Regions from separate parts of the Streptomyces sp. NPDC037301 genome, predicted to be linked through region 2. Evidence: riboswitches for the same ligand, from Rfam matches in the RefSeq annotation. Region 2 holds a riboswitch; each other region holds the start of a gene.
The links. Region 2 has a riboswitch for cobalamin ahead of ACZ7IB_RS27410 (CbtB domain-containing protein). Riboswitches for the same ligand answer to the same signal wherever they lie in the genome.
Positions count from the first base shown of each region.

Region 1: linked by a shared signal. The riboswitch ahead of ACZ7IB_RS35905 (ABC transporter substrate-binding protein) and the one ahead of ACZ7IB_RS27410 (CbtB domain-containing protein) in region 2 are both predicted to bind cobalamin.
Region 3: linked by a shared signal. The riboswitch ahead of ACZ7IB_RS18245 (cobalamin biosynthesis protein) and the one ahead of ACZ7IB_RS27410 (CbtB domain-containing protein) in region 2 are both predicted to bind cobalamin.

Region 1 covers NZ_JBVJWD010000035.1:18,682-28,212, reverse strand. The annotation lists gene ACZ7IB_RS35915 (ABC transporter ATP-binding protein) at 1-381, opposite strand, end outside; gene ACZ7IB_RS35910 (FecCD family ABC transporter permease) at 378-1,469, opposite strand; gene ACZ7IB_RS35905 (ABC transporter substrate-binding protein) at 1,466-2,533, opposite strand; cobalamin riboswitch at 2,569-2,756, opposite strand; gene ACZ7IB_RS35900 (beta-ketoacyl-[acyl-carrier-protein] synthase family protein) at 2,835-4,058, opposite strand; gene ACZ7IB_RS35895 (acyl carrier protein) at 4,055-4,333, opposite strand; gene ACZ7IB_RS35890 (hypothetical protein) at 4,421-4,588, opposite strand; gene ACZ7IB_RS35885 (acyl-CoA dehydrogenase family protein) at 4,594-6,465, opposite strand; gene ACZ7IB_RS35880 (beta-ketoacyl-[acyl-carrier-protein] synthase family protein) at 6,479-7,756, opposite strand; gene ACZ7IB_RS35875 (hypothetical protein) at 7,954-9,246, shown strand; gene ACZ7IB_RS35870 (carbohydrate kinase family protein) at 9,400-9,531, opposite strand, start outside.
Region 2 covers NZ_JBVJWD010000019.1:11,171-20,701, reverse strand. The annotation lists gene ACZ7IB_RS27430 (dihydrolipoyl dehydrogenase family protein) at 1-1,353, shown strand, start outside; gene ACZ7IB_RS27425 (ABC transporter ATP-binding protein) at 1,307-1,525, opposite strand; partial or broken gene metE (5-methyltetrahydropteroyltriglutamate--homocysteine S-methyltransferase) at 1,742-3,205, opposite strand; cobalamin riboswitch at 3,445-3,663, opposite strand; gene ACZ7IB_RS27415 (histidine phosphatase family protein) at 3,722-4,315, opposite strand; adenosylcobalamin (AdoCbl) riboswitch at 4,438-4,530, shown strand; gene ACZ7IB_RS27410 (CbtB domain-containing protein) at 4,576-4,791, shown strand; gene ACZ7IB_RS27405 (CbtA family protein) at 4,820-5,593, shown strand; gene ACZ7IB_RS27400 (GNAT family N-acetyltransferase) at 5,720-6,226, opposite strand; partial or broken gene ACZ7IB_RS27395 (SDR family oxidoreductase) at 6,458-7,204, shown strand; gene ACZ7IB_RS27390 (SDR family NAD(P)-dependent oxidoreductase) at 7,271-8,167, shown strand; gene ACZ7IB_RS27385 (TetR/AcrR family transcriptional regulator) at 8,202-8,930, shown strand; gene ACZ7IB_RS27380 (tetratricopeptide repeat protein) at 8,927-9,286, opposite strand; gene ACZ7IB_RS27375 (pirin family protein) at 9,465-9,531, shown strand, end outside.
Region 3 covers NZ_JBVJWD010000010.1:54,987-64,517, forward strand. The annotation lists gene ypfJ (KPN_02809 family neutral zinc metallopeptidase) at 92-982, shown strand; gene ACZ7IB_RS18215 (VOC family protein) at 1,115-1,528, shown strand; gene ACZ7IB_RS18220 (hypothetical protein) at 1,586-2,896, opposite strand; gene ACZ7IB_RS18225 (alpha/beta hydrolase) at 3,082-4,209, opposite strand; gene ACZ7IB_RS18230 (class II aldolase/adducin family protein) at 4,343-5,002, opposite strand; gene ACZ7IB_RS18235 (inorganic phosphate transporter) at 5,266-6,531, shown strand; gene ACZ7IB_RS18240 (hypothetical protein) at 6,567-6,797, shown strand; cobalamin riboswitch at 6,970-7,100, shown strand; gene ACZ7IB_RS18245 (cobalamin biosynthesis protein) at 7,245-8,303, shown strand; gene ACZ7IB_RS18250 (cobyric acid synthase) at 8,300-9,531, shown strand, end outside.

The DNA of each region.
Region 1 (9,531 bases), on a different contig from region 2:
TTCGCGCACCGCGTCGTCGTCCGTCCGGCCGGGTGCCGACCAGGCCCTGCGGTGCGGGATACGCCCGAGGCGTACCACGTCCAGGACGCTCAACTCGACCTGGGTGACCGCATGCTGGTCGACCACGGCGACCCGCTGGGCCACGGTTCGGCGGCCGATCTCGTCGAGCCGCCGGCCGTCGAGGGTGACCACGCCCGCATCCGGGGCGAGGACTCCTGCCAGCACCCGCAGCAGGGTCGACTTGCCGGAGCCGTTCGGCCCGATCAGCCCGACGGTGGCGCCGGGTGGCGGGGTGAGGTGGACCCCGTCGAGGATGAGGCGGCCGCCCGCCTCCCGGCTGACCCGCTCGGCACGCAGCCCCTCAGTGGCTCCAGGCGTCATGTGATCCTCCGGCTGCGGTACAGGACCAGAACGAACGCGGGCACGCCGATGAGGGCGGTGACGACTCCCACGGGCACTTCCTGCGGGTCGAGGACCGTCCTGGCGAGGGTGTCGACCCAGACCAGGAACACCGCCCCGGCCAGGGCGGTGACCGGCAGCAGCCGCCGGTGCCCGGAGCCGGCGAGCACACGGGCGGCGTGCGGCAGGACGAGACCGACGAAGCCGATGGCGCCGGCCGAGCTGACGAGTGCGGCGGTCAGCAGCGCGGTCGTGCAGAGCAGCACGATCCGGGTGCGCGCGACATGGACGCCGAGTGTGGCGGCGGCGTCCTGGCCGAACGCGAAGGCGTCGAGCGTACGGGCTTGGCCGAGGCAGATCAGCAGCGTCACGACGAGAACGGCGGAGCAGATCCACACATCGGTCCAGCCGACCCCGCTGAGCGAGCCGAGCAGCCAGAACAGCACCCCGCGGGTCTGCTCGGCGTCGGCGGCGGTCATCACGACGAAGGAGGTGAGCGCGGAGAACAGCTGCATGGCCGCGACACCGGAGAGGACGACTCGGTCGGTCGTGCCGCCCAGAGTGTGGCTCAGCAGCAGAACGAGGGCGAACGAGCACAGTGCACCGATGAACGCGCCGGTCGAGATCGGCACCGCTCCCCCGCCGACGCCGAGGACGACGACCACGACCGCGCCGGTCGACGCACCGGAGGAGACGCCGAGGACGAACGGGTCGGCGAGCGGGTTGCGGAGCAGGGACTGCATGACGGTTCCGCACACCGCGAGCCCGGCGCCGCACACCGCGGCGAGCAGGGTGCGCGGCATGCGCAGGTTCCAGATGATGCCGTCCCGGATCGGGGTGAGCCGTGACCGGCCCCAGCCGAGGTGGGAGGCGACCGTGGACCAGACGTCGGCGACGGAGATACGGGCGGGGCCGATGGTGATGGCGACCGCGACGGACAGCATGAGCAGTGCGACGCCACAGGCCCACAGAGTTGCGCCGCGCAGCTTCCGTATCCCCGTGCCACTGCGCACGGCCGCTTCGGAGGCCCGTGACGCGTCCACCGCCGTGGCCCGTTCGGTGTCCGTCACCCCGCGAATCCGAATGTGCGCAGCCCGGCGGCGACGCGTTCCACACCCTCGACCGTCCGGATGGATGGGTTCATGGCCTGGCCGCTCAGCAGGACGTACCGCTTGTGCCTGACGGCGTCCATGTTCCTCGTGACGGGGTTGGACTCCAGGAATTCGATCTTCTTCGCGGCGCTCTCGGCGGTCTGTGCCTTGCGGGTCAGGTCTCCGATGACCAGGACGTCGGGGTTGCGGTCGGCGACGGTCTCCCAGCCGATCTGGGGCCATTCCTCATGGGTGTCGTCGAAGACGTTCTTCGCGCCGAGTTCCCTGGTGATGATGCCGGGCGCTCCGCAGCAGCCGGCCAGGTACGGGGCCTTGGAGTCGGAGAACCAGTAGAGGAGGGTGGCGTCGGAGGCGTCGACGCCCTCGGTCGCCTTCTTCACCCGGTCCCGCAGCTGCGCCACGAGTGTGTCGCCGCGTTTCTGCACGCCGAACACCTTGGCCAGGTCGCGCACTTCGTCATACACGCTGTCCATGGGCAGTGGCGCGGTACGGGCTCCGTCGCCGCCACCGCTGTTGTCCTTGCCGGTGCAGTCGGCGGGCGAGACATAGGTCGGGACGCCGAGATCCTCGAACTGTTCGCGGGGCGCGACGCCGCCCTTGGCGAGCGTCGACTCGAACGACGCGCTGATGAAGTCGGGTTCCTGGTCGAGGACCTTCTCCGACGACGGCCGGTTGTCCGCGATCCTGGGAACCTTGGCGTTGGCCTTCTCCAGGCCCTTCATCACCGGGTCGGTCCAGGTCGAGGTGGCGGCCAGCCGGTCGGCGAGGCCGAGGGAGAGCAGGATCTCCGTCGATCCCTGGTCGACCGAAACGGCCCGCTGCGGTGCGGCATCGACGGTGACGGTGCGTCCACAGTTCTTCAGCGTCACGGGGTATCCGTCGGCGGAGCCGGACTTCGCGGCAGAGCTGCTCGTTCCGCCCCCGCAGGCGGTCAGCAGGACGAGTCCCGCCGAGAGCAGGGCAATGGCGCGGACAGGGCTGGCTATGGACGGCACGGAGTCCCTCTGCGTCTCGGGGCTCATGCGCGGAGCCCGCTGTACGGAGTCCTGCGCCCGGTACCGGGTCGCAGGTGCCAGCAGGTCTTCGGACTCGGGCTCCTACGGACGGGACGCCTTCCCAGGACACCTGCGGGTGTCCCAGTGGCCGTGGCCCCGCCCGTCCCCCTCACCGCTGCGCGTCAGTTCCGGATTCTCACCGGATTCCCTGACCCCTACGTGGAGTTTGACTGGCTTCGGCAAGCTATCACGAGCCTCCGCGCAGCTCATGGGCGGTGTGGCCGGTGGTACGCCGGGCTGTGCTCCCGTCGCACCACCTGCCCGATGCCTACGGACGCTCAAGAGCGATCACGGCGTTGTGCCCGCCGAAGCCGAAGGAGTGACTGACGGCGCGCCGGATGGACTTGCGCAGGGGTTGCTCGGTGACGCAGTTGATGTCGAACTCGGGCGCCGGGGCGTCCAGGTTGGCGATCGGCGGTACGACTCCGCGCTGGAGCGTCAGGACGGTCAGTCCTGCCTCGATCGCTCCGGCCGCCCCCATGCAGTGCCCGAGTACGCCCTTCGGGGCGGTGACGGGCGGCCGGTGCGGGTAGACCCGGCCGATGAGGGCGGCCTCGGTGGCGTCGTTGATCGGTGTCGCCGTGCCGTGTGCGTTGACGTGCTCGACGTCCTCGGTCGCCCAGCCCGCGTCGCGCAACGCGGCCTCGACCGCGGCCTGGGCGACCGCGCCGGACGGGTGCGGGCTTGTGGGGTGGTGGGCGTCGGTGGTGGCGCCGGTGCCCGCGAGCAGTGCCCGCGGCGTGGCGCCCCGGGCGACGGCGTCGTCCGCCCGTTCCAGCACCATGACGGCGGCGCCCTCACCCATGACCAGCCCGGCACGGTCGGCCGCGAAGGGCCGGCACCGCCTGGCCGGGTCGCCCTCCGCACGGGCCGCGGCTCCGGACCGGGCGAATCCGGTCATGGCGACCGGGTAGACGATCGACTCGGTGGCTCCGGCGATCGCGATGTCGCACTGTCCGGTGACCAGCAGATCGCGGGCGACGGACAGTGCGGTGGCGCCGGACGAGCAGGCGGTGCACGGTGCCAGGCTGGGACCGGTGGCCCGCAACTGGATGGCGATCTCGGCCGCGGGCATGTTCGGAATGGTGAGCAGGATGCCCGATGGCGAGGTGGCATCCGGTCCGTGCCGGTCGAGTACGACGGCCTGCTCGGTCAGTGCGGCGGAGCCTCCGCTGCTGGTGCCGACGACCACCGCGACCCTGCTGCCCTCCCACTGCGCCGGGTCGAGTCCGGCGTCGGCGACCGCCTCCCGGGCGGCGAGAACGGCGAACTTGACGTACTTCCCCATCCGGAAGGACGTGCGGCCGCCGATCGCGGCGTCCAGATCGATACCGTCGACCGTGCAGGCGAAGTCGATCGCGCAGCCTTCGAGTGCCGCGACGGTACGCACCGGCGAGACTCCGGCGCACACACCCTTCCAGGTGGATTCGGTATCGTTGCCGACAGGGGTGATCATTCCCAGGCCTGTTACGGCAATCGCGGGCTTGTTCATCGGGCATTGCTCGTCGGTGCCACGCCGCCCATCAGCGCCCCGCTGCCGGCTGTCGCGTCGATGTACCGCGTGATGTCGGCCAGGGTGGCGTCCTTGGGGAGCTTGTCGAAGTCCCCGTCGCCGCCCATCGTCTCCCTGATGAGGACGGCGAACTCGGCGACGGCGAGGGAGTCCATCTCCAGGCTGTCCATCGTGGAATCCGGGCGGATCTCGGCGACGGGCACTTTGAAGGTGTGTGTCAGAACCTCGGTGATCTCGGGATGAATCGCACTCATGAGCTTCCTCTCCATCATTCGGTACGGCTGCCGGGGACGGCGGGGGCACCGTCCCGACGCCGAATCAACTGGGTGACGTGCCTCCAGTTACGCCTTGTGCCGAACCGATTCGCCACCGCCCTGCTGCGGCTGCGTGCACCACCGGGCCAGGACGGCTGCCGTACCCCAGAAGACCAGCAGCACAACGCGGACACCGAGGGTCCCGGCCGCCTCCCGTACCCGCGCCGTCCGCACAACTGTTCCCGTCCCTGTCACGGCTCTCACCGCTCCCCCGGGGCCGTCGCCCGGTCCCCGTCCGACTGCCAGGCCGCCGCCGGATCGTCGTACGCATCGACGTAATCGGCCCCCGCGATGGGCCAGTCGGCGAGCAGTTCCTGCGGCAGCGCGAAGGAGTCGGCGAGGGCGGGCAGATGAGCGGCGACGGCGGTGATCAGCTCTTCCAAGGCGTCCGGCAATCCATTGACCTGATCAGCTGTCAGATATCCCGCGGCCAGCAGATCACCGCTGTTCCGGGCGATCCGGTCGAGTGCGAACAGCCGCTGCAGCTCGACCAGCCGCTCACGGGCGGGTCCGTCCGGCAGACCTGCCACCGCGTCCGCGTACGCCTCGGCAGCCTGTCGGTGGGCGTGGGCCTCGACGCCCCGAAGGGCGGGACCGGATGCGATGTTCCACCGCTCCAGAGGGTCACCGTGCGGTGCGCGGCCCAGCCTTTCCCTGGCCCGGCCGAACCAGATCTCCTCCAGCACAGCCAGGAGCCTGCCGAGGAACCCGGGGTCGGTGAGATCACCGGGTTCGCCGCCGAAGGGAGCGTCGTACGCGGCCGGTTCGATGGCGAAGAGCATTTCCGCGGCCGCCTTGGCGTGGATGGCCAGGTTGTCGCCCTCAGCGGTGATGACGCCTTCCACTCCGGTGATGAGTTCGGTCATACCGTTGTTCTCCAGGAGCGCCTGGGCACCGCACCGTTCACGGCATTCGACGATCACGGACCTGGCCTGCCAGCTGATCCAACCCTTGGCGACGGCGACCAGCCGCTCCGCCTCCTCCCGGCCCGAGCCCGAGCCGTCCTCCCTTCCCTCCCAGCGGTTCAGGGCCCTGCGGTGCAGCAGGCTCATAGCGAAGACCGTGGCCATGGCCCGGGCGAGCGGGGCGTGGTGGCTGCGGTGGGCGATCACCGGTACCTGACGCGATCCGCGGGGCCCGGAGATGTACCGGTGGCTGCCGTATCGGACGGCGACGGCGAGCGTTGCGCGCGCGGAGCCGACCGCGCAGGCACTCATGGAGATCTTGCCGGAGGTGACGCGCCCGATCGACGTGAGGAGGCGACGCCTGCGGTTGTCGACAGCGCTGCTGAACTCGCCGTCGTCACCGATCCGTCCGTGGTCCCCGCCGAGCAGCGCGTCGCGCCCCACGAAGACCTGGTCGAAGGAGGTCAGGCAGTGGTCCACCGGGCTCCCCATGCGTGCGGGAAGTCTGCGCACCCGTACGCCGGGCAGGGCCCGTACGGCATCGGTGAGCGGTACAAGGAAGAGGAAGACGCCGTGATCGGTGCCGTCGACGAGCAGCCGCGCGGCCACAAGACCGGTCTTGGGACCGCCTGCCGGACTGGTGTTGGGCATGAATTTCTGGGCGCCGGCATGCGGTGTGTGCAGCACAAACCCGTCGCGTTCGCGGTTGTAGGCGGCCGTGGTCTCGACGGCCGCCGCGTCATTGCCGTGCGCCACCTCCGTACAGAGGAAGGTGCCGATGCTGCGCAGTCGGAGGAAGTCCGACAGATCGAGCCGGCTGTCGCCTTCGTGGTCGAGGAGACTGCCGAGAAAGAGGTTGTAGTGGATGCCCGCCACCGTGGTGAGGGCCGGGTCGACCGGGCCGAGCCATTCGTGCAGGGCCGCGAGGGCGCGCGGGTCGGCGGCGAGCCGGGCGCCGCTGTCGAGGCAGTCGTTGAGGATACGCAGCCGCTCGTACGCGAGACGCAGGCGTTCGTCGGGAGTGCAGCGGTCCGGGCGGCGGAACGGTTCCGTGCTGATCATTCGCTGCCAGAAGCCGTGCTCCCGGCGGAAGTTGTCGCCCAGGAGCACACCCGTGAGCAGTTCCATGGACCGTTCGGTGCGGAGGTCGTCGATCGTTGCGGTCATGAGACAAGAACGATCAGCCGACCGCAAGGACACCGGGGGCCGTCTTCGGCGGGCCGTCCGCGTCCACGCGCTGGAAGGCGAGCGCGACGTTGTGTCCGCCGAAGCCGAAGGAGTGGCTGAGTGCCCGCTCGACGTGCTGCATGCGGGGCTCCTTGACCACACAGTCGAGGTCGAACCGGTCCGGCAGCGGGGCCAGGTTGGCGATCGGCGGGACGAGACCGTGCTCCAGGGTCAGTACGGTGGCCACCGCCTCGATCGCCCCGGCCGCGGCGAGGGTGTGCCCGAGCACACCTTTCGGCGCGGTCACCGACGGCCGGTGGGGGAAGAGCCCCGAGATGAGCGCTGTCTCCATCGCGTCGTTCAGCGGGGTCGATGTGCCGTGCGCATTGATGTGGTCGACCTCGTGGGCCACCCAGCCCGCCTCGTGCAGCGCCGCCTCCACGGCCCTGCGCGCACCGGCTCCTTCCGGGTCCGGGGCTGTGGGGTGGTGGGCATCGGTGCCGGAACCCGCGCCGGTCAGCAGGGCGCGCGCCCGTCCGCCGCGGGCTTGCGCATCGAGTGTCCGCTCCAGCACGAGCACGGCGGCACCCTCACCGATCACGAACCCGTCCCGGTCCGCGGCGAACGGCCGCGACGCGCCCGCCGGATCGCCGGTGCGCAGGGAGAGCGCTCCCATTCCCGCGAAGGCGCTCACCACCAGCGGAGTCAGTACGGACTCCGCGCCGCCTGCCACCACCACATCGCAGCGGCCGCTCGTCAGCAGGTCACGGGCCACGGCGATCGCGGTCGCCCCGGACGCGCAGGCCGTGGCCGGTGCCAGGCTGGGACCGTGGGCCCGCAGGGCGATGGCCACCTCCCCGGCGGCGGCATTGGGCATCATCATCGGGACCAGGAGCGGCGACACCGCCTCCGGTCCGCCGCCGTCCAGCTTGCGCAGATTGTCGACGAGCACGGACACCCCGCCCACACCGACGCCGAGCACTACTCCCACCCGGTCGCCGTGCCACCGCTCCGGTGACAGCCCGGCGTCCGCCACCGCCTGCCGGGCGGCGACCAGCGCCATCTTCACGAACCGTGCCATGCGCCACCCCGAGCGTCCGCCGACGGCCTCGTCCAGGTCGATCCCGTCCACCGGACAGGCGAAGTCGACCGGGAGCCCGGCCAGTTCCTCACATCGCCGTGCCACGGACACACCGGCGCACAGTCCCGCCCAGAAGGTGTGCTCGTCCGCGCCCGCAGGGGTCACCAGCCCCACTCCCGTAACCGCGACACCCATGTCGACCCGCCCCATGATCCGCCCCTCCTCCGTAACCGATCACGTCTACCGGATGTCGAACGGCAGTCGCCCGGGCGAGGATGCGCTCACTGAGCCGAACGGGTCACCGATGGGCCGAGTGGACCGAACCTCGCCGCGCGCCCGGTGAAGGCGTTCACCCGTCCGCAGCAGTCCGCCGCGCTGTGTGCACCGGCAGGGCATCCCCTTGGGACATGGAAGCGGACGGTAACCAGTATCAGTCCCCGCAAGCGCGCGCGGAACTGGAGGCGCTGCGCGCCAGGGTGGCGGTGCTGGAGGCCCGTGCCCCGGCACGGCACCGGCTGCGGGCCCGTTCGTTCTTCGCCGTGCTGCTCATTCTCGTCGCGGCCGTCCTCACACCGCTGAGCATCGTGTCCACCTGGGCGGAGAACGAGATCGGCGACACGGACAACTATGTGGCGATGATGGCGCCACTCGCCTCCGACCCCGATGTGCAGTCTGCGGTGGCCGATCGCGTGACCGGCGCCGTCATGAAGCACCTCGACGTGAAGGCGCTGCTGGCCGACGTCGCCCCGGCGGACCGGCCGGTTGTCGACAAGGCGCTCTCGAGACTGAGCGGTCCCCTGACCACGGGGGTTTCGGACTTCGTGCACGGGACCGTGGAGAAGTTCGTCGCCGGCGACGCCTTCGAGACCATCTGGACCGACCTCAACCGGACCGCCCAGTCCGCGACGATGAAGGCACTGTCCGGGAGCGGCGGCGGGGCGGTGAAACTCACCAATGACACCGTCACCATCGACCTGGCACCGGTGATCGACCGGGTGAAGCAACGCCTCGTCGATCGGGGGCTGACGGCCGCCGCGAAGATCCCGGAGATCCACACCGACTTCACGGTGCTGACCTCCGGCTCGGTCGGCAAGGCCAAGAAGTGGTTCCGGGCCCTCCAGATCATCGGTTTCTGGCTGCCGCTGGTCACTCTGGTCCTTGCTGCGGGCGGGGTGCTTCTCGCGATACGCCGCCGTCGCGCACTGGCCACGGCGGCTCTGGCAATCGCGGCGGGTGCCGCGGTGCTCGGGCTGACCGTGTGGGTGGGCCGTGCCTTCTATCTCGACAGTCTCCCGTCCGCGGTGTCCCAGCCGGCCGCCGGTTCCGTCTTCGACGCCCTGGCCGGCCCCGTACGCGCCTTGGTCCGCCTGGTGCTCACGTTCGGCATTGTGGTGGCCCTCGCCGCCTGGCTCACCGGTGACGGCCGCGCCGCCACCCGCGTCAAGGCGATGTGGAGCGGCGGCATCGGTGCCGTACGGGACGCGGCCGGTGTCACCGGCGGCCCGGTCGGCAGGTGGGTGCACCGCGCCAGGCTCTGGCTGAACTGGACGGTGGTCGTGGTGGCCGCCGCGGTCCTGGTGGCGTGGGACCGACCGACGGGCCTGGTCACCGTATGGATCGCGCTGTGCGCGCTGTTCGCCCTCGCCGTCATCGAGTTCCTCGACGACGACAGCACGCCGCATCTGGCGGCGCCCGGGTAATAAACGGGTAACGAGCCTACCTACCGTCTCCCGGCGTCACGGTCCGGCATACGGACCCGGGTCATTCCGATCGGGTGACCCCGCGCTGACGGCATGACAGGGCGGGGTCACCGTCCCCGCGAGGGGGAGGTGACACCGTCATGCCGGGGCTGTTCAGAAACGGGCGAATGCCGCCTTCAACTCCCCCTCGTCCGGCGGGTTGGCACCGGCCCGTGCGACGGTCACGGCGGCGGAGGCCGCGGCGTGACGCAGGACATCGGTCACGGTGTCCCGGTCCAGTGCGCG
Region 2 (9,531 bases):
GCCGGGCTGAGCACGGCGGTCGTCGAGGCGGAACTCATCGGCGGCGAATGCTCGTACTGGGCCTGCATGCCCAGCAAGGCCCTGCTGCGCCCGGTCGTCGCCCGTGCCGATGCCCGCCGGGTCCCCGGCCTCAGCGACGCCGTGCAGGGACCGTTGGACACGGCAGCGGTCCTCGCCCATCGTGACGAATACGCCTCGCACTGGAAGGACGACGGACAGGCCGCCTGGCTGGAGGGCGTCGGAGCGGACATCTACCGTGGCCAGGGTCGGCTCACCGGCAAGAAAACGGTCTCAGTCACCGCCCCCGACGGCACGGAACACCGGCTCACCGCCCGGCAGGCCGTCGCCGTCTGCACCGGCAGCCGCGCCGTCGTCCCCGCCCTGCCCGGCATCGACGGGGCCCGCCCCTGGACCAGCCGGGAGGCGACGAGCGCCAAAAAGGTACCCGGCCGCCTCGTGATCGTCGGCGGAGGCGTGGTCGGTACGGAGATGGCCACCGTCTGGCAGGCCCTCGGCGCCCGGGTGACGATGCTGATCCGCGGCAAGGGACTCCTGCCGAAGATGGAACCCTTCGCGGGCGAGTTGGTCGCCCAGGCACTGACGGAGGCGGGCGCCGACATCCGTACCGGAGTCTCGGCGACCTCCGTACGGCGCGCGGTCCCGGACGGCCCGGTCACCGTGGAGTTGAACAACGGAGAGCGCGTCGAGGCCGACGAGATCCTTTTCGCCACCGGCCGCGCCCCGCGCACCGACGACCTCGGCCTGGAAACGGTGGGACTGAAGCCCGGCTCCTGGCTCACCGTCGACGACAGCTGCCGCGTCGACGGCACCACCTGGCTCTACGCGGTCGGCGACGTCAACCACCGGGCGCTCCTCACGCACCAGGGCAAGTACCAGGCGCGCATCGCGGGCGCCGCGATCGCCGCCCGCGCCGCAGGTGTGCCGCTGCTGGAGACCGACCGCTGGGGCGCCCACGCAGCCACCGCCGACCATTCGGCCGTCCCCCAGGTCGTCTTCACCGACCCCGAGGCCGCATCGGTCGGCCTCACCCTCGCCGAGGCCGAGGAGGCCGGCCACCGCGTACGCGCCGTCGACCACGACCTCGCCGCGGTGGCGGGCTCCGGCCTGTACGCGGACGGCTATCGAGGCCGCGCCCGCATGATTGTCGACCTCGACCGGGAGATCCTGCTCGGTGTCACGTTCGTCGGGCCGGGCATCGGCGAACTGCTGCACTCGGCGACGATCGCGGTCGCGGGCGAGGTCCCCATCGACCGGCTGTGGCACGCGGTGCCCGCGTATCCGACGATCAGCGAGGTCTGGCTGCGCCTGCTGGAGGCATACCGGGAAGCGTAGGGCCCGGCCCGCCCGTCTCCAGCAGCTCCCCGGGCGGAGCGGCATCCGTACCGACCGTGACGACGGCCGCGAGCAGCGACTTCGTGTACGGATGCCGCGGCGCGTCGGACACCTCCTCGGCCGTGCCCTCCTCCACCACCTGCGCGTCCTTCATCACCAGTACCCCGGTCACTGATCCGCCGGACCACCGAAACATCGTGCGAAACGAACAACAGGACTGTTCCCAGGCGCTGTTGGAAGCTGTGACCAGGACTCACCGGCAGGGCCTGCGCCCCTGGAGCGACGGGGGCGGTCAGGCCGGCGGCCGAAGATGGGCCGTGGATCGTGGACGGTTCGAAGCCGACGTGGTGCGGCCCGGGACGGACGCCCGTACCGGGCCGCGCCGCCGTCAGCCGGCGCTACCTGGCAGAGCCGCCCGCACCTCGGTGGCCGCCGAGACCAGGTTCTCCAGCGAGGCGCGTACTTCCGGCCAACCCCGGGTTTTCAGACCGCAGTCGGGATTGACCCACAGCCGTTCGGCGGGAATCGCTTCGTGCCCCTTGCGCAGCAGAGCCGCTGCCTCGCCGGCGCTCGGAACCCGCGGTGAGTGGATGTCGTACACACCGGGACCGACCTCCCGCGGATAGCCCGCCGATGCCAGTTCGTCGGCCACCTGCATAGGGGAGCGGGCCGCCTCCAGGCTGATCACATCGGCATCCAGGTCGTCGATGGCCCTGATGATGTCCCCGAACTCCGCGTAGCACATATGCGTATGGATCTGAGTCTCCGGACGTACGCCACTGGTGGCCAGCCGGAACGACTCGGTCGCCCAGGCCAGATACCCGGCGCGATCGGCGGCCCGCAGCGGAAGCGTCTCGCGCAGGGCGGGCTCGTCCACCTGGATGAACGAACTGCCGGCCGCCTCAAGGTCGTTCACCTCGTTCCGCAGTGCGAGGGCGACCTGGCGCGCGGTCTCGCCGAGCGGCTGGTCGTCACGGACGAAGGACCAGGCGAGCATGGTGACGGGACCTGTGAGCATGCCCTTGACCGGACGGGCGGTGAGCGACTGTGCGTACGCCGTCCAGCGCACCGTCATCGGCTCCGGCCGGGAGATGTCCCCGGCCAGGATCGGCGGCCGGACATACCGTGTGCCGTACGACTGGACCCAGCCGTGCTGAGTCGCGAGGTACCCGACGAGCTGCTCGGCGAAGTACTGCGCCATGTCGTTGCGTTCGGGCTCGCCGTGCACCAGCACATCGACGCCCGCCTTCTCCTGGAACGCCAGCACCTCCTGGATCTCCGACTCGATGCGCTTGTCGTACGTGGCGGTGTCGATGCGTCCGGCCCGCAAATCGGCGCGTGCGGTGCGCAGTTGGGCCGTTTGGGGAAGTGAGCCGATAGTGGTCGTCGGCAGCAACGGAAGCCGCAGACAGTCATGTTGGGGCGCTGCCCGCTGTGGATACGACACCTCGCGGCGCCCGTCGGACTCCGTGACGGCAGCGGCCCGTGCCCGTACCGTCGAGTCATGGGTGATCGCAGAACCGGCCCGTGAGGCCAGATCGGCACGGTTCGCGGCGAGTTCGGCGGCGATCGCGTCCGTACCCCGTGCGAGGCCCCGGGCCAGGGTGGCGATCTCGGCAGACTTCTGCCGGGCGAAGGCCAGCCGGCGGGCCACCTGCGGGTCGATGTCGCGCTCGGCGGTCGCGTCGAGGGGGACGTGCGGCAGGGAGCAGGAGGCCGCCACATCGACCCGGCCCGCGAGGCCGAGCAGGGTGCCGAGCGTGGTGAGGGACTGCTGATAGTCGTTGATCCATACGTTGCGGCCGTCGACGACCCCGGCGACCAGTCGCCTGCCCGGCAGACCGCCGACTGAGGTTTTCCCTTGGCGGGGACAGCCGTACACGGTGGCCCGGGCTGCCGCGGCTGCGGACTTGCCGGTCACGGAACTCTCCTTCGCGAGCGTGTGTCCTGATACGACCCCGGGACGGATCGAAGGCGCGAAGGGATGACGGACCGGGCGGAACCGCAACGCCGTGGAGGCGCGCGTGCCCTGCCCGATGTGTACGCCGACCCGCCCACGAGGTCACCGAGATCACCGTGCGCGTCCGACGCGCACGGGCAGTGGCAGTGGCAGGTCTTCGGACTCGCGGGCACTTCTCGCGTACGAGACACCTACTGGCCGTCGCTTCCCGGACCCCGTATCGGGTCCAGTGCTTGATGACGGCGGTCGTTCCCACTCACCGCTGCGGGGCAGTCCCGGATTCCCACCGGGTTCCCTCTTGCGACGCGCCTGTCTGGCGGACAGGGCGAACCAGCTGCACCACCACAGTAGGCGCTGACCGGCGGTTCCGGCACGTCAGTTGTTCATACCGTGGGCCACGGGAGGACGTCAGTCCCCCGGTGCGGGGGACAGCGGCTGCCCACAGTGCAGGTTCCACCGTCCGGACCGGCCGCTGAGCCCGGTCAGCGTCAGCGGGGCGACGTCCAGCCGCCAGAACGCCTCCGTCGGGAGAGCGAGCGCCCGTACGATCAACGCCCGCACCACCGCAGGCTCGACGACCCCCAGCACACGGCCGCCCTCGTCGCCGTACAGGGGTTGGAGGGCATCCAGCCAGCGGCCGACCCTGGCGCAGAACTCCAGCAACGGTTCGCCACCGTGCGGAGCCGCCGAAGGATCGGTCATCCAGGCCGATACCGCCTCCGGCTCGCTCCCGCTCACCTCCTCCAGCCGCTGCCCGCTCCACCGGCCCATGTCCCAGCCACGGAGCGCGAGTTCGTGCTCGGCGCGCAACCCCAGCGCGTCGGCGGTCCGGTCGCACCGTTCGGACGGCCCGCAGACATACCGGTCGGCCGCAGGCACCGCTGCCGCTGCGGCCCTGGCCCGCCGGACCCCGACCGCGTCGAGCGGCGCATTGCCGTCGAAGCGGGCCTCGCGCAGCGCGGCGTTGAGCGCCGGTGAGATCAACATCACCTTTATCGTCATGACCGGGTCAACTCCCTGAAGTCCGGCCCCGCAAGTGCACCCACCATGGCATCCGGGCGTTCCGGTCCCGCCGACGGCACCATGGCCGAGCCTGCTCCCAGGCGGTATCGTCCGATGAGCATGACGAAGTGTGACGGAAGTCCGGTGAGAATCCGGCACGGTCGCGCCACTGTGAACCCGTACCCGTACGGGAAGTCAGACCCAGCACCTTCGTCTCAGGCACCACGAACGGGACGCGTGTTCCCTCAGGAGGTTCTGCCATGGCACAGACTGCTGCCCCCGCCACCGCCGTACCGGCGATCACCCCCATCTCCCTGAAGGCCATTGCCCCTTGGGCGGTCTTCTTCGGCATCCTCATGCTCGTACTGCTGTACTTCGTCGGCGCCGAGCAGGGCGCCACCGCGGTCATCTCCGGCGAAAGTGTCCACGAGTGGGTCCACGACGGCCGCCACCTCCTCGGTTTCCCCTGTCACTGACGTACCGTCCGATCCAGGGGAAATCCTCATGAACTCCATATCCGTCAGAGCCCTGCTCGTCCGCGGCATGCTGGCAGGCCTTGCCGCGGGCGCGCTCGCTCTGGTCGTCGCCTACTTCCTCGGCGAGTCCCGGGTGGACGCGGCCATCGCTCTCGAAGAGGCGCACAGCCATGACCACGGCGGCGGCGAGGAACTTGTCAGCCGCACCATGCAGTCCACCGCCGGCCTCGCCACCGGTGTGCTCGTCTTCGGTGTGGCGATCGGCGGCATCGCCGCCCTCGTCTTCTGTTACGCCCTCGGCCGGATCGGCAGATTCGGCCCACGGGCCACGGCCGCCCTGATCGCGGGTGCGGCCCTGCTGACGGTGTACATCGTGCCGTTCCTGAAGTACCCGGCCAACCCGCCGGCCGTCGGCAACCCCGACACGATCGGCCGGCGCACCGCCCTGTTCTTCCTGATGGTCGCCCTCAGCGTGCTGCTGGCCGTCGCTGCCGTCATCTTCGGCAAGCGGCTGGCTCCACGCCTGGGCAACTGGAACGCGACGATCGCCGCATCCGCCGGCTACGTTGTCGTGATCGGGTTCGCCTACGCGTTCCTGCCCTCGTTCAACGAGGTCGGAAAGGACTTCCCGGCCGGCCTGCTGTGGGAGTTCCGTCTGGCCACGCTCGCCGTGCAGGCCACTTTCTGGATCACCTTCGGCCTTGTCTTCGGCCGGCTGACGGAACGGCTTCTCGTGCCGAGGACCGACTCCGTCAGGACCGGAAACGGTGCGGCGAACCGGGCTGCCACCGCGGCCGGCTGACCGACGCACCACTGGCAACCACAAGACATCGGAACCCGCCGGGAGCTTCCCGGCGGGTTCTGTCGTCCCGTAATGCGCAGCCGAGCCGGCGCCTACGTACCCGCAAGGGGCCGGACGACCGGGGGCTCAATCCTCGGCCTGCTGATCCCAGTCGATCCGGTAGTGCTTCAGCAGCGCGTCCTCCTTCACCAGGTGCATACCGACGGCTGTCATGACGTGCTGCGACGCGAGGTTGTCCAGATCGGTGTCGCCGTGCACGCAGCTCACGCCCTGGTCGCGGGCGAACTGGAGCAGTGCGCGCAGCGCCTCGGAGGCGTAACCCATGCCCTGAGCCGAGGGGACGAGGCCGTAGCCGATCGTGACGTGTCCGTTCTCGTCCGGAGCGCCATGGAATCCCAGTCCGCCGATCACCTCTCCGTCGTCGCGGCGACGTATCTCGTACGAACCGAAGGGGCTGGGATCACCCGTCGTCGCGCATGTATCGAGGAAGCGCTCGGCCGCGGCCATCTCGCCGGGGGACGGGTATCCGGGCGCCCAGCGGGCACCGTCTCCCGGCTTGCCCGCCATCACCCGCAAGGCGTCGGAGGCGCTCATCAGGCGAAGGAAGAGGCGGGGAGTCTCAAGGTCGGTCATGACCGAGTGAAGTATCACGCGGGACGGGCGGAAGGCATCCGGATTGTCCGACGGGAGCGTGCGAAGCGGGGCGGGGACCCCGGTGGGGTCCTGCAGAGGCCCTGCAGGGCGCGGGGTAGCGCTGGGAGTAGCACTGTTAGCAGATGGGTAGCGTCGTTACGGTATTGGTGTTAGCGTCGCTCACGCCGGGGTGCGGAATTCACCGGCCCGCCTGAGACAGGGAGCGCCGTCATGAGCGAGCAGCACACCACCACACGCCGGGTAGCGATCGTCACCGGAGGATCCCGGGGCATTGGCCGCGAGAGCGCCGAGCGACTGGCCTCCGACGGATTCGCCGTCGTCATCAATTACGCGGGCAACCAGGCCGAGGCCGACTCGGCGGTGGCGGCGATCACCGCGGCGGGCGGGTAGGCCGTCGCCTTCCGTGCCGATGTGGCCGACGAGGTCGCGGTCTCGGCACTCTTCGACACGGCCGAGGAGACCTTCGGCGGAGTCGACGTGGTAGTGCACGCGGCCGGTGTCATGACACTGGCGCCGTTGGTCGACACCGATCTGGACGCACTGGACCGGATGCACCGCACCAACATCCGCGGGACGTTCGTCGTCGACCAGCAGGCGGCCCGCCGACTGCGCAAGGGCGGGGCGGTCATCAACTTCTCCAGCTCCGTGCTGTCGCTTGCCATGCCCGGCTACAGCGCCTATGCCGCCACCAAGGGCGCCGTCGAGGCCATGACCCTGATCCTGGCCCGGGAGCTGCGCGGGCGGGACATCACGGTCAACGCAGTGGCCCCCGGGCCGACCGCCACCGCCCTGTTCCTGGACGGCAAGGACGAGCAGACCATCGCGAGGCTGGCCGGCCAGGCACCGCTGGAGCGGCTGGGCACCCCGCAGGACATCGCCGAGGTGATCTCCTTCCTCGCCGGCCCGGCCCGCTGGGTCAACGGCCAGGTGCTGCGCGCCAACGGCGGCATCGTCTGAGCGGCCGCCAGAGCACTGCCCCGCCTGCCCCGTTCGACAGTTGATCCACGCCCCAGGAGGACAGCCATGAGCAGGACCATCGTGATCACAGGTGCGGGCTCCGGCTTCGGAGCGCTGGCCGCACGCGCCCTGGCCGATGCCGGGCACACCGTCTACGCGGCCATGCGCAACACCACCACACGCAATGCCGACCGGGTCGCCGACGCGGCGCGGTACGCCGCCGAGCACGGCGTGGACCTGCGCACCGTCGAACTCGATGTGCTTTCCCAGGAGTCCGCCGACGCCGCCGTCGCCACGGTCCTGTCCGAAGCCGGCCGTCTCGATGTGATCATCCACAATGCAGGGCACATGGTCACCGGCCCCACGGAGGCATTCACCCCCGAGGAACTGGCAGCGGTCTACGACACCAATGTTCTCGGCACCCAACGCGTCAACCGCGCGGCCCTGCCGCACCTGCGGGCCCAGGAGAACGGCCTGGTCCTGTGGATCGGCTCCACCTCCACCAAGGGCGGCACCCCGCCCTGCCTCGCCCCCTACTTCGCCGCCAAGGCCGCCATGGACGCTCTCGCCGTCTCGTACGCGGCCGAGCTCGCCCGCTTCAACATCGAGACCAGTATCGTCGTGCCCGGCTCCTTCACCACGGGGACCAACCATTTCGTCACCGGCGGGCACCCCTCCGACGAAACGATCGTCGCAGACTACGAGGAGCACTACGAGGGCCTGATGGACCAGGTGTCCCAGCGTCTGGCCGCCCTGGCGCCGGCCGATGCCGATGTGTCCCAGGTGGCGGACGCGATCGTGGCCGTTGTCGAGACCGAGCACGGCAAGCGGCCCTTTCGCGTCCATGTCGACCCGGCGGACGACGGCAGTGAGGCGGTCAGCGCCGTCGCCGACCGTATCCGTGCCGAGTTCCTCACCCGGATCGGCCTCGACGACCTGCTCACCCCTCATGCCGTCGTCTGACACCCGTCAGGGCGCACTTGATAGCGTCCGTGCGATGAGCACACGAGCACGAATCCTGGAAGTGGCGGCGCGCCTGGTCGCGGAATCCCCGAACGGGGACATCTCCACCCGGGCCGTGTGTGAGGCCGCGCAGGTGGGCGCCCCGGCGCTCTACCGCCATTTCGGCGACAAGGAAGGCCTGTTGTCCGCGGTGGTGGACCACGGCTTCGACACATACTTGGCGACGAAGCGACAGCGTGGCGAGAGCGCAGACCCCATCGAGGATCTGCGCAACGGCTGGGACAGCCACGTCGAGTTCGCCCTGCAGAACCCCAATCTGTACCGGCTGATGAATTCACCGGCCATGCATACGCCACCGGCCGCGGCCCTCGAGTCCCATCAGATCCTCACCAGGGACCTGGAGCGGGCCGCGGCTGTGGGCAGGCTGCGCCTTACCCCCGAACTGGCCGCGCAGATGGTGATGTCGGCCAATGTGGGCGTGGCGCTGATGCTCGTCGCCCGCCCCGCGACCTTCGGCGACGCGAACGTGTCACGGCGGGTACGCGACGCCGTGCATGCCGCGGTCTTCACCCCGGATGTGTCCGGCGCTTCCGCAGACGCGGACGACACGGGGGCCGCCGTGTCCGAGGCCCACGTGCCGTCCACCGCGGCCCGGCTGAACGCACTGCTGCGGCAGTCGCCGGATCCGGCACTCAGCGCGGCCGAGGGTGCCCTCCTGACGGAATGGCTGAACCGCCTGTCGAACGCTCCACGCGACCGCTAGAGCCCTGCCCGGTCCGCGTCGAAGTCCCCGGAGAACGCAGCCGCCATCCGCAGATGACCGGTCGCCTCCGCGCTTCGCCCCTGGCGCTCAAGCGTGCGGCCGAGCATCAGCCGCGCGTAGTGCTCCACCGGGTCGCGCTCCAGAACCGCCCGCAGCTCCGTCTCGGCCCTGCCGAGCCGAGCCGAGTGGTAGTAGGCCCGGGCCAGCAGCAGACGCGGGGAGACCTGCTCCGGCGCCTCCTCGACCAGACCTTCCAGAATCCGGGCCGCAGTCATGTACTCCTTCGCTTCGAAGAACATCTGCGCACGGTCCCAGCGGTCGGCGGGCGTACCGAACTCGAAATAGGTGTCGCTCACTTGAACTCCTCGTTCACGGACCGTCCCGGGATCGCTCCCGGCCCTGTCCAGCCACTGGCCCGGCCAGATGCTCAGCCGTGCTCCAGTCACCCGAACATGGCACGCTGGTTGAATATTCCACTAAATTATCGGCGTGGGTACCGGCACCCCGGGCCCGCACGGGAATAGGTTGAGCGCCATGAGCAATCTCGATCGCCAGGCCACACTCTCCGTCTGTGGAGGACGGGGCTTCGTCGTCGCCGAGC
Region 3 (9,531 bases), on a different contig from region 2:
CGCGCGACCAAAAAAGGGCATTGCGGTGTGAACTACCTAATACTCGGCGGAGGTGGTGAGACCACCACGGCCGGAGCAGAGAGTGGTGCCCATGCAGTTCGACGACGACGCCGATCTGGACGCGTCCGAGGTCCAGGATGTGCGTGGCAGCCGCATCCCCGGCGGCAGGGCCACCGTGGGCGGTGGCATCGCCGGTCTCATCGCACTGATCCTGGGGCTGCTCTTCGGCGTCGGCCCCGATCAGCTCGGCCTGTCGTCCGGCGGCTCGGGCACGGCGGCGACCGCGTCCTCGGCGGCGCAGGTCCAGCAGTCCTGCCGGACCGGACAGGACGCGAACACCAGGGAGGACTGCCGGATCGTCGCGGTGGTCAACAGCGTGCAGGACTACTGGGAGCAGGAGTTCCGGCGGCGCGGCGGGACGTACACGGATGCCCGGACGGTCCTGTTCACCGACCGGGTCGGCACCCCGTGCGGCTCCGCGACCTCGGCGGTCGGGCCGTTCTACTGCCCGGGTGACCGGCAGGTCTATCTGGACCTGGGTTTCTTCGACGAGCTGCGGACGAAGTTCGGCTCCAGCGGTGGCCCGTTCGCCCAGGCGTACGTCGTCGCCCATGAGTACGGGCACCATGTGCAGGACCTCATGGAGACGCTGAGCCGCTCGCAGGACAGGCAGGCCGGTGCGAACAGCAACGCGGTCAAGGTGGAGCTGCAGGCGGACTGTTACGCCGGGGTCTGGGCGCATCACGCGACGACCACGCCCGACGAATCGACCGGGCGGCCGCTGATCACCTCGTTGACACAGGCGGACATCCGGGACGGGCTCGATGCGGCGGCCGCTGTCGGCGACGACCGGATCCAGGAGAGGTTCCAGGGCAGGGTCACGCCTGAGTCCTGGACGCACGGCTCGGCCGCGCAGCGACAGCAGTGGTTCACCACCGGTTTCCGCAGCGGAGACATGGCCGATTGCAACACTTTCCGCTGAGCCGGGCCGTTGGCAGCCGGGCCGTCCGAGCCGGGCCTCTTCGGCCGAGCCGAGCCGTTGTCAGCGGCCGGTGGAAAACTGAGATGCAGATCACAGAAGCAGGTCACGGGAGTACGAGAAGGGGTGAGCGCGATGGCAGGCGCACCGGCCGGCGTTCCGACGATCTATCCGACGATTCTGTACGACGACGCGAAGGCCGCGATCAGGATGCTGACGGAGGGGCTCGGCTTCACCGAGGAAGCGGTGTACGAGGGCGAGAGCGGCACGGTGCTGCATGCGGAGCTGTCCTGCGGCAACGGCAGGGTGATGCTGGGCTCCAAGGGCCGAGAGGGTGTCTTCTCCAAGGCGATGCAGGGCGCGGGCCCGGCCGGTGTCTACGTCGTGGTGGACGAGGTCGATGAGCACCACGCCCGGGCCGTGGAGTACGGGGTGGAGATCCTGATGCCGCCGACGGACCAGGACTACGGCTCCCGCGACTTCATTGCGCGGGACGCGGAGGGCAATGTGTGGAGCTTCGGGACGTACGCACCGGGGTCGGCGGACTGACGGGCGGTCGGCCGGACGGGCTTGGGGCCAAGCCCGTCCGACGCGGACTCACCCGCGCTACGCGCCGCCCGTGTGCACCTGGAACGCGGCCCGGCGCACCGCTTTGGCCAGCGCGGGGTCCGGGTGCGCGGCGGCCAGGGCCACCAGGACCTGCACGGTGCGCGGGTGGCCGACTGCCCGTACCTCGTCCAGCAGCGCCGGCACCGTGCCCTGGACGGCCGAGTCGAGATGGCGGACCAGCAGCCCGGTCTCGCCGTGGTCCGCGACCGCCGCCGCTGTGTCGACCCAGAGCCAGGTGGCTTCCTCGCGGCTGAGGACGTCCTGGGCGTCCTCGGGGTCCGTTCCGCCGTACTCGGCCAGCCACAGCAGCGCGTAGGGGCGCAACGAGGGGTCGCCCACGACGGAGCGCACCTCGGGCTCGGCGGGGGCGCCGACGACCCGGAGAGCCTCGAAGGCGAGCCCGCGCAGCAGCGCGTCCTCCCCGCGGGCGACGCCGAGGAGTTCGGCGACGGCGCTGCCGACGGGGCGGGCGGCGAGCCAGGCTCGGTATTCGGCGCGGGCCGGGCCGGGGGTGAGCCGGGCGCAGCCGAGCAGCATGTCTGCCGCGGACTGCTCGATGTTCCCGGCCGGGCTCTGGGCCGCGACGCAGATCTGTTCCAGCTTGACCCAGACCGCCCAGTTGCCGAGCGGGGTGAGGGTGGCATGTCCGGCGCCGAGGGTGAGCGCGCCTACCGCGGCCAGTCCCTCAAGGGCCCAGTCGAGAAGGAGGGCGACCAGGGCTGCGGGGTGTGCCGCGGGGGCGGATTCGGCCGGTGCGGGCGGCGCCTGCGGCCCGTACGGCACCTCGCAGCGCTCCTCATGGAGCTCCGCGACACGCTGGCCGAGAAGGTCCAGGAGGGCGGGCACGGTGACCGGGCCCGCCGAGAGCTGGAGGAGGGAGAGCACCTGCGGCACGGCCTCGACGGCCTCTGCGACCGCGGTCGACTCGATGCCCTCGGGCGCGGGGTGGACGAGCGACCAGGCGTCGAAGAGCGCCACCCAGCCGCGGAGCACGGCGGAGTCGTCGCGGTCCCAGGCGCGCAGCCGCCAGCCGGGGCGTGCGGTGTCGCCGTGCAGTTCGACCAGACCGGCGAGCCGGGCCCGGTCCCAGCCGGAGCGCACCTGGGCCGGGGACAACTCCAGGGCTGTCGCGGCCCGTTCGAGGGCCTGGGCGGCCAGGGGCGGCGCGCCGGGGATCGCGCCGTCGGCTGCCCAGCGGGCGATCCGTACAGCGTCGGCGAGGGCCGTCCTGGCCTGGCGGGCCAGTTCCGCCCTGGGAGGGGTGCCCTCCGGGGGGCGGGGAGCCGGCCTGGTGCGCCGGGTGGTCACGGCCTTGCGAGCGGTGGCAAGGGGTCGCGGGCGGACAAGTCGCAGCCTGGAGTCGCGCGGGGTACGGGACGTCACGGGGAGCAGTCTTGCCCCTGACGGCCCGAAAGCCCAAACGGAACCCGAATTCGCGGTGGAAGGGGGTGGCGGGCGGGTCCGGCAGCAATCGGCCGATCCCTCGCATCGAGTCACATCAGAGGCGTGAGGAAGCGGCGCAGGGCCTCTTCGTAGTGGACCGGATCGGCATTCCACATCGCCGCATGCGGAGCCTGCGGTACGGCGCGCAGGGCGACCAGGTCCGGGCGGCGGGCGGCCAGATCGCGGGACGGCTGCCAGGGGGCCAGGGTGTCGTCCGGACCGTGGAAGATCAGGGTCGGGACATGCAGCGCCGTTGCGAGGGAGCCGTCCAGGAGCCGGGCGCCGCGCAGCCCTGTCTGCCCCTGGGCGGCGCGGACGGCGAGCGGCAGCAGTGCGGTCGGGACACCGCGGGCGACGGCCAGGGCGCGCAGCGTGGTGACCCAGTCCAGGACCGGGGAGTCGAGGACAAGACCGCAGATCCGATTGCGGAGCGCGGAGTTGACGGCCGCGTGCAGCGCCATCGAGGCGCCGGTGGACCAGCCGTGCAGGACGACCTTCTCGGCTCCGTACCGCACGGCGAAGCGGATCGCCGCGTCCAGGTCGCGCCATTCGGACTCGCCGAGGTGGACGAGGCCGTCCGGGGAACGCGGGGCTCCGGCGTCACCGCGGTAGGCCAGGTCGAGCACGGGCAGGCGCAGATCGTGCAGGAACTCCATGACGTTCATGGGGTGTTCCCTGGTGGTGCCGAGGCCGTGCACGGTGATGACCCAGGTGTCGCGGGGGCCGGGCAGGAACCAGGCGGGCAGGGGGCCGAGTTCGCCGGGGATCTCGACTTCCCTGTGATCGAGTCCGAGGGCCGATGCGGGGTCGCCGCTGTGCAGCTGCGGAGTGATGCGGACCTTGGCGCCGGTTTCCAGGCTGCCGCGGTTGACTCGTTCCAGTCTGCGGACGACGGTGTCGGGGGCGTGGTGGGCGTGTTCGATCACCAGGCCGACGACGGCGTGGACGTCGTCGGCCACCAGTCCGTACGTACCGGGCCGCAGGGCGGCGAAGGAGCGCGTCAGGGTGACCTGCCCGGCCGCTGTGGCGTGCACGGTGAGTCTGCGGTCGGCGGGGAGCGGCCGTCCGGACGGCACCCTGAGGGCGGCGTCGCTGGCGTACCGGCCGGCCGCGACCGCTGCCGCACCGATACCGAGGATCGTGGTGACGGCTGCTGCCGTAACTGTTGCCGGGCGCACTGTTCCAGTGTCGTGGGGTGCACCGCACCCTGCCAGCGGACGGGGGCCGTCCGGTGCCCCGGCAGGGGCAGGACGGGCGGATCGGACGGGACAGCCGGGACAGACGGGACAGCGGGGACAGGCAGGGGTCGGGTCAGCCCGGTTGTCCGTATCCCTTCAGTGCCTCCTGTACGTCGCGCAGCTGGGCCGGGGAGAGCAGGGTCGGGGTGTGTCCGGGGACGGAGCCGGCGGTGAGCCAGAGCCGGCAGAGCCATTCCAGCTGGGCGGTCCTGTCGTACGCCTCGTCCAGGGTCGCTCCGTAGGTCACGGTTCCGTGGTTCTGGAGCAGGCAGCCCGTACGGCCCTGCAGAGCGCCGAGCATGTTCTCGGCCAGCTCCTCGGTCCCGTAACGCGCATAGGCCGCGACCCGGACGGGACCCCCGAGCATGGCGGCGGCGTAGTGGACCGAAGGGACCTCGGGGACCAGGGTGGAGACGGCCGTGGCGTGCACCGCGTGGGTATGCACGACGGCGGCCGCATCGCTGTTCCGGTAGACCGCGAGATGGAGCGGGAGTTCGCTGGTCGGAGCCAGTTCACCGAGGACGCGGTTGCCTTCCAGATCGACGCCGACGGCGTCCTCGGGGCGGAGCCGGTCGTACGGCACTCCGCTCGGGGTGACCAGGACCGTCCCGCCGACCCGTGCCGACACGTTTCCCGAGGTCCCGACGACGAGGCCGTCCGCCGCCGTCCTGCGGGCGGTGGCGACGACACCGTCCCAGGCACGTTCGATCGCGTCCCGTTGCTGATCGCTCATGTGGAGATCCTGTCAGCCCTGGAGACGAACGGGCATGCGATCGGGGGGATAAGTCACAAACCGGAGAAGTTCACAAGAGGGGTGGCGGGGGGCCGAATCGGGCCCGAATCGGCCCTGCGTCCGGCCCGCACCGCCCCGCGAAGGACAAACGGAACGACCCGACTCCAGTTGGGGTCACCACAGCGCCCTGCCCAGTTCATCTTCCGTTCACCCAGGTTGCCTACGGTCCACGTGCCAATGACGTCGAGCGATTGCCTGGGTAAATGGAACACATCACGCTGCTACTCGCGATTGTGATCGTGACAGCTCTAGTGTTCGATTTCACGAACGGTTTCCACGACACCGCCAACGCGATGGCGACCACCATCTCGACCGGTGCACTCAGACCGAAGACAGCGGTGGCCATGTCCGCCGTTCTCAACCTCGTCGGCGCGTTCCTGTCGGTCGAGGTCGCCAAGACGATCTCCGGCGGGATCATCAACGAGGACGGGCTGCGGACAGAAGTCATCTTCGCGGCACTCGTCGGCGCCATCCTGTGGAATCTGCTGACCTGGCTGGTCGGACTGCCGTCCAGTTCCTCGCACGCCCTGTTCGGCGGACTGATCGGCGCAGCCGTGATGTCGGCGGGCTGGTCGTCGGTCAACGGCGGCACCGTCGTCACCAAGGTGCTGCTCCCCGCGGTCGCCGCCCCGATCGTCGCCGGTCTGGCCGCACTGCTGGCCACCAGGCTGACGTACCGGATCGGCGGGAAGATCCGCAACGACGCCCAGGAGAAGGCCACTGCCAAGGGCTACCGCGCCGGCCAGATCGCCTCGGCCGGACTGGTCTCCCTCGCCCACGGCACCAACGACGCGCAGAAGACCATGGGCATCATCACCCTGGCCCTGGTCACCGGTGGCGTCCTGCACCCCGGCTCCAACCCGCCGGTCTGGGTCATCGTCTGTGCCGGTACGGCCATCGCACTCGGCACCTACCTGGGCGGCTGGCGCATCATCCGCACCATGGGCAGCGGCCTCACCGACCTCAAGCCGCCGCAGGGCTTCGCCGCCCAGACCAGTGCGGCCACGGTCATCCTGGCCTCCTCGCACCTCGGCTTCTCCCTCTCCACCACCCAGTCCTGCTCCGGCGCCGTGATGGGCGCGGGCCTCGGTCGCCGGGGCGGCGTGGTCCGCTGGTCCACCGCCACCCGGATGTTCGTCGCCTGGGGTCTGACACTGCCGGCCGCGGGCCTGGTCGGCGCGGGCGCGGAACTCCTCACCAAGCAGGGCACCTGGGGTGTCGTGGTCGTCGCGGCGCTGCTGGTCGTGGGCTCCGGGGCGATCTGGCTGGTGTCGCGCCGCAAGCCGGTCGGCCACGGCGATGTCGCGCCGACGGGCGGCGACGCCGAGCCCGCGGGCGTCGTCACCACGGCCATCGCCGCCGTCAGCCCGCCGCTCACCGTGGCCCAGGCAGCGGCCCAGGACCTCAAGACCACCATTCCGGCTCCGGCCGGAACCACCCAGGACCCGGCGCGACCCGCCACCGTCTAGGCCAGCCGCCTAGGCAGACCGTCTAAGGATTCAGCATGAACATCGACTGGGCAGCCCTCGGCTCCGTCTTCGGCGTCTCCCTCGTCGTCACCGTCGCGCTGGTGGGTTTCTTCACCCTGGGCATCGTCGGTCTCTCCAAGCAGCCCGAACCGGCGGCGCAGGGCGGCTCCGGCGGCTCGCTGCTGCTGGCCCGCGCCGGCGCCTACGTCTGCTTCGCGCTGTGCGCTGCGGCGGTCGCGTACGGGATCTATCTGATCGTCGCCTGAGCCCTCCTCCACGCACTCCCCCGTCGGGCCGGACACACCTCGTGTGTCCGGCCCGTTGTGGTGTGCCCGGCCCGATGTGGGGCTCAGCACACTGCACCTTCGCAGGTCAACGGCAAGTTGACGGGCGTTCGCGGAGCGTGGTGGACTGCCGGAGCCAATTACGGCGACAGCAGAGGAAGCCGGTGCGAATCCGGCGCGGTCCCGCCACTGTCACCGGGGAGCAGTCCCCCACACCGGAAGTCACGGCACGCGCGAGCGGGTTGGAAGGCCGGGGGAACTGCGGATCCGGGAGCCAGGAGACTCTCGTCGCCGGTCACGTCGAACCAGGGCGCGGACCCTGAGTGAGGACATATCGCCATGCCTGGCTGCCGTGCGTCCGTTCCTGTGGCGCTCTCGACGAGAGCCGCCTGTACGAAGGTCCTTCGAGGCGTAACGGCCGGTTGAGCCGTGCGTGCCGACCGCATTTTCGCGTACGGCGCCACGGCCGGTCTGATCGGCGATCTGCTGCTCGGTGACCCCCGCAGGGGGCATCCGGTCGCCGCCTTCGGGCGGGCCGCGGCGGGCGTCGAGCGCCGTCTGTGGCGCGACCACCGCGGGTGGGGCGCGCTGCACATGCTCGTCTGCGCCGGAGGCGCCGCGGGTGGTGCCGCGCTGGTCACCCGTGCCGTACGCAGCCACCCCGCCGCCTCCGTCGCACTGACCGCGGCCGCCACCTGGTCCGTCGTCGGCGGTACGTCCCTGGGGCGTGAGGCCCGGGCGATCGGCGGCGCCCTGGCCGCCGGTGACATCGAGTCGGCCCGCGAGCGTCTGCCGCATCTGTGCGGGCGCGACCCGTACTCCCTCGACGGACCGCAGATCGCCCGCGCCGTGGTGGAGTCCGTGGCCGAGAACACCTCGGACGCCGTGGTCGGCGCCCTGGTGTGGGGTGCGCTGGCCGGTGTGCCCGGGCTCGTCGGCTTCCGGGCCGCCAACACCCTCGACGCCATGGTCGGCCACAAGTCGCCCCGCCACCGGCGCTACGGCTGGGCCTCGGCCCGCCTCGACGACCTCGCGGGCTGGCCCGGTGCCCGGCTCACGGCCCTGCTCGCCGTGGCCGCCGGGGGGCGGCCACGTGGAGCGGTACGGGCGTGGCGGGCCGACGCGGCGAAGCACCCGAGCCCCAACGCGGGCCCGGTGGAGGCCTCGTTCGCGGGTGCGCTCGGCGTACGGCTCGGCGGGACCCTCGCGTACGGCGGCCGGGTCGAACACCGCCCCGTCCTCAACGGGGAGGCGGGCCGGGCGGTGGAGACCGAGGACATCGAACGCGCGGTACGGCTGTCGCGCCGGGTGAGCGCGCTGGCCCTCGGCGTGTGTGTGGCGGGACGACTGGGTGCGGGCCTCGCCGCACGACGGATCGCAGGACTTCGGTCCGCAGGACTTCGGTCCGCAGGACTTCGGTCCGCAGGACTTCAGGTCACGGAACTTCAAGTCACAGGACGTCGGATCGCAGGACGGAGACGGACATGAGCGGCGGGCTGCTGGTCGCCGGAACCACCTCGGACGCGGGCAAGAGCGTCGTCACAGCAGGCATCTGCCGCTGGCTCGTGCGCCGGGGCGTGAAGGTGGCGCCCTTCAAGGCGCAGAACATGTCGCTGAACTCGTTCGTCACCCGCGAAGGTGCCGAGATCGGGCGCGCCCAGGCCATGCAGGCCCAGGCCGCCCGGGTGGAGCCGGCCGCGCTGATGAACCCGGTCCTGCTCAAACCCGGCAGCGACCGCTCCAGCCAGGTCGTCCTGATGGGCAGGCCGGTGGGCGAGATGAGCGCACGCGGCTACCACGGAGGCAGGCAGGAAGCGCTTCTCGGCACGGTCGTGGACTGTCTGGAGCAGCTTCGGGGCACGTATGACGCAGTGATCTGCGAGGGGGCGGGCAGTCCGGCCGAGATCAATCTGCGGCGCACGGACATCGTGAACATGGGCATCGCACGGGCGGCACGCTTCCCGGTGGTGGTCGTCGGCGACATCGACCGCGGTGGCGTCTTCGCCTCGTTCTTCGGTACGACGGCGCTGCTCGACGCCGAGGACCAGTCACTGATCGCCGGCTACCTCGTCAACAAGTTCCGTGGCGACGTGTCACTGCTGGAGCCCGGCCTGGAGATGCTGCGCGGGATCACCGGGCGGCAGACCTACGGGGTGCTGCCCTTCGCCCACGGCCTCGGCATCGACGAAGAGGACGGTGTGAGGGTCTCGCTGCGCGGAGCCGTACGCGAATCGGTCGTCGCGCCTCCGCACGGCGACGACGTACTGCGTGTCGCGGTGTGCGCCGTACCCCTGATGTCGAACTTCACCGATGTGGACGCACTGGCCGCCGAACCGGGCGTCGTCGTCCGGTTCGTGGACCGCGCCGAGGAGCTGGCCGACGCCGACCTCGTCATCGTGCCGGGCACCCGCGGCACCGTGAACGCGCTGGCCTGGCTGCGCGAGCGCGGCCTCGCCGACGCCCTGGTGCGGCGTGCCGCCGAGGACCGGCCGGTCCTCGGCATCTGCGGCGGCTTCCAGATCCTCGGTGAACACATCGAGGACGACGTCGAGTCGAGGGCCGGGCACATCGACGGCCTCGGCCTGCTGCCCGTACGCATCCGCTTCGACCGCGAGAAGACCCTCGCCCGCCCCGTCGGCGAGGCACTCGGCGCCCCCGTCGAGGGGTACGAGATCCACCACGGCGTCGCCGATGTACGCGGCGGCGAACCGTTCCT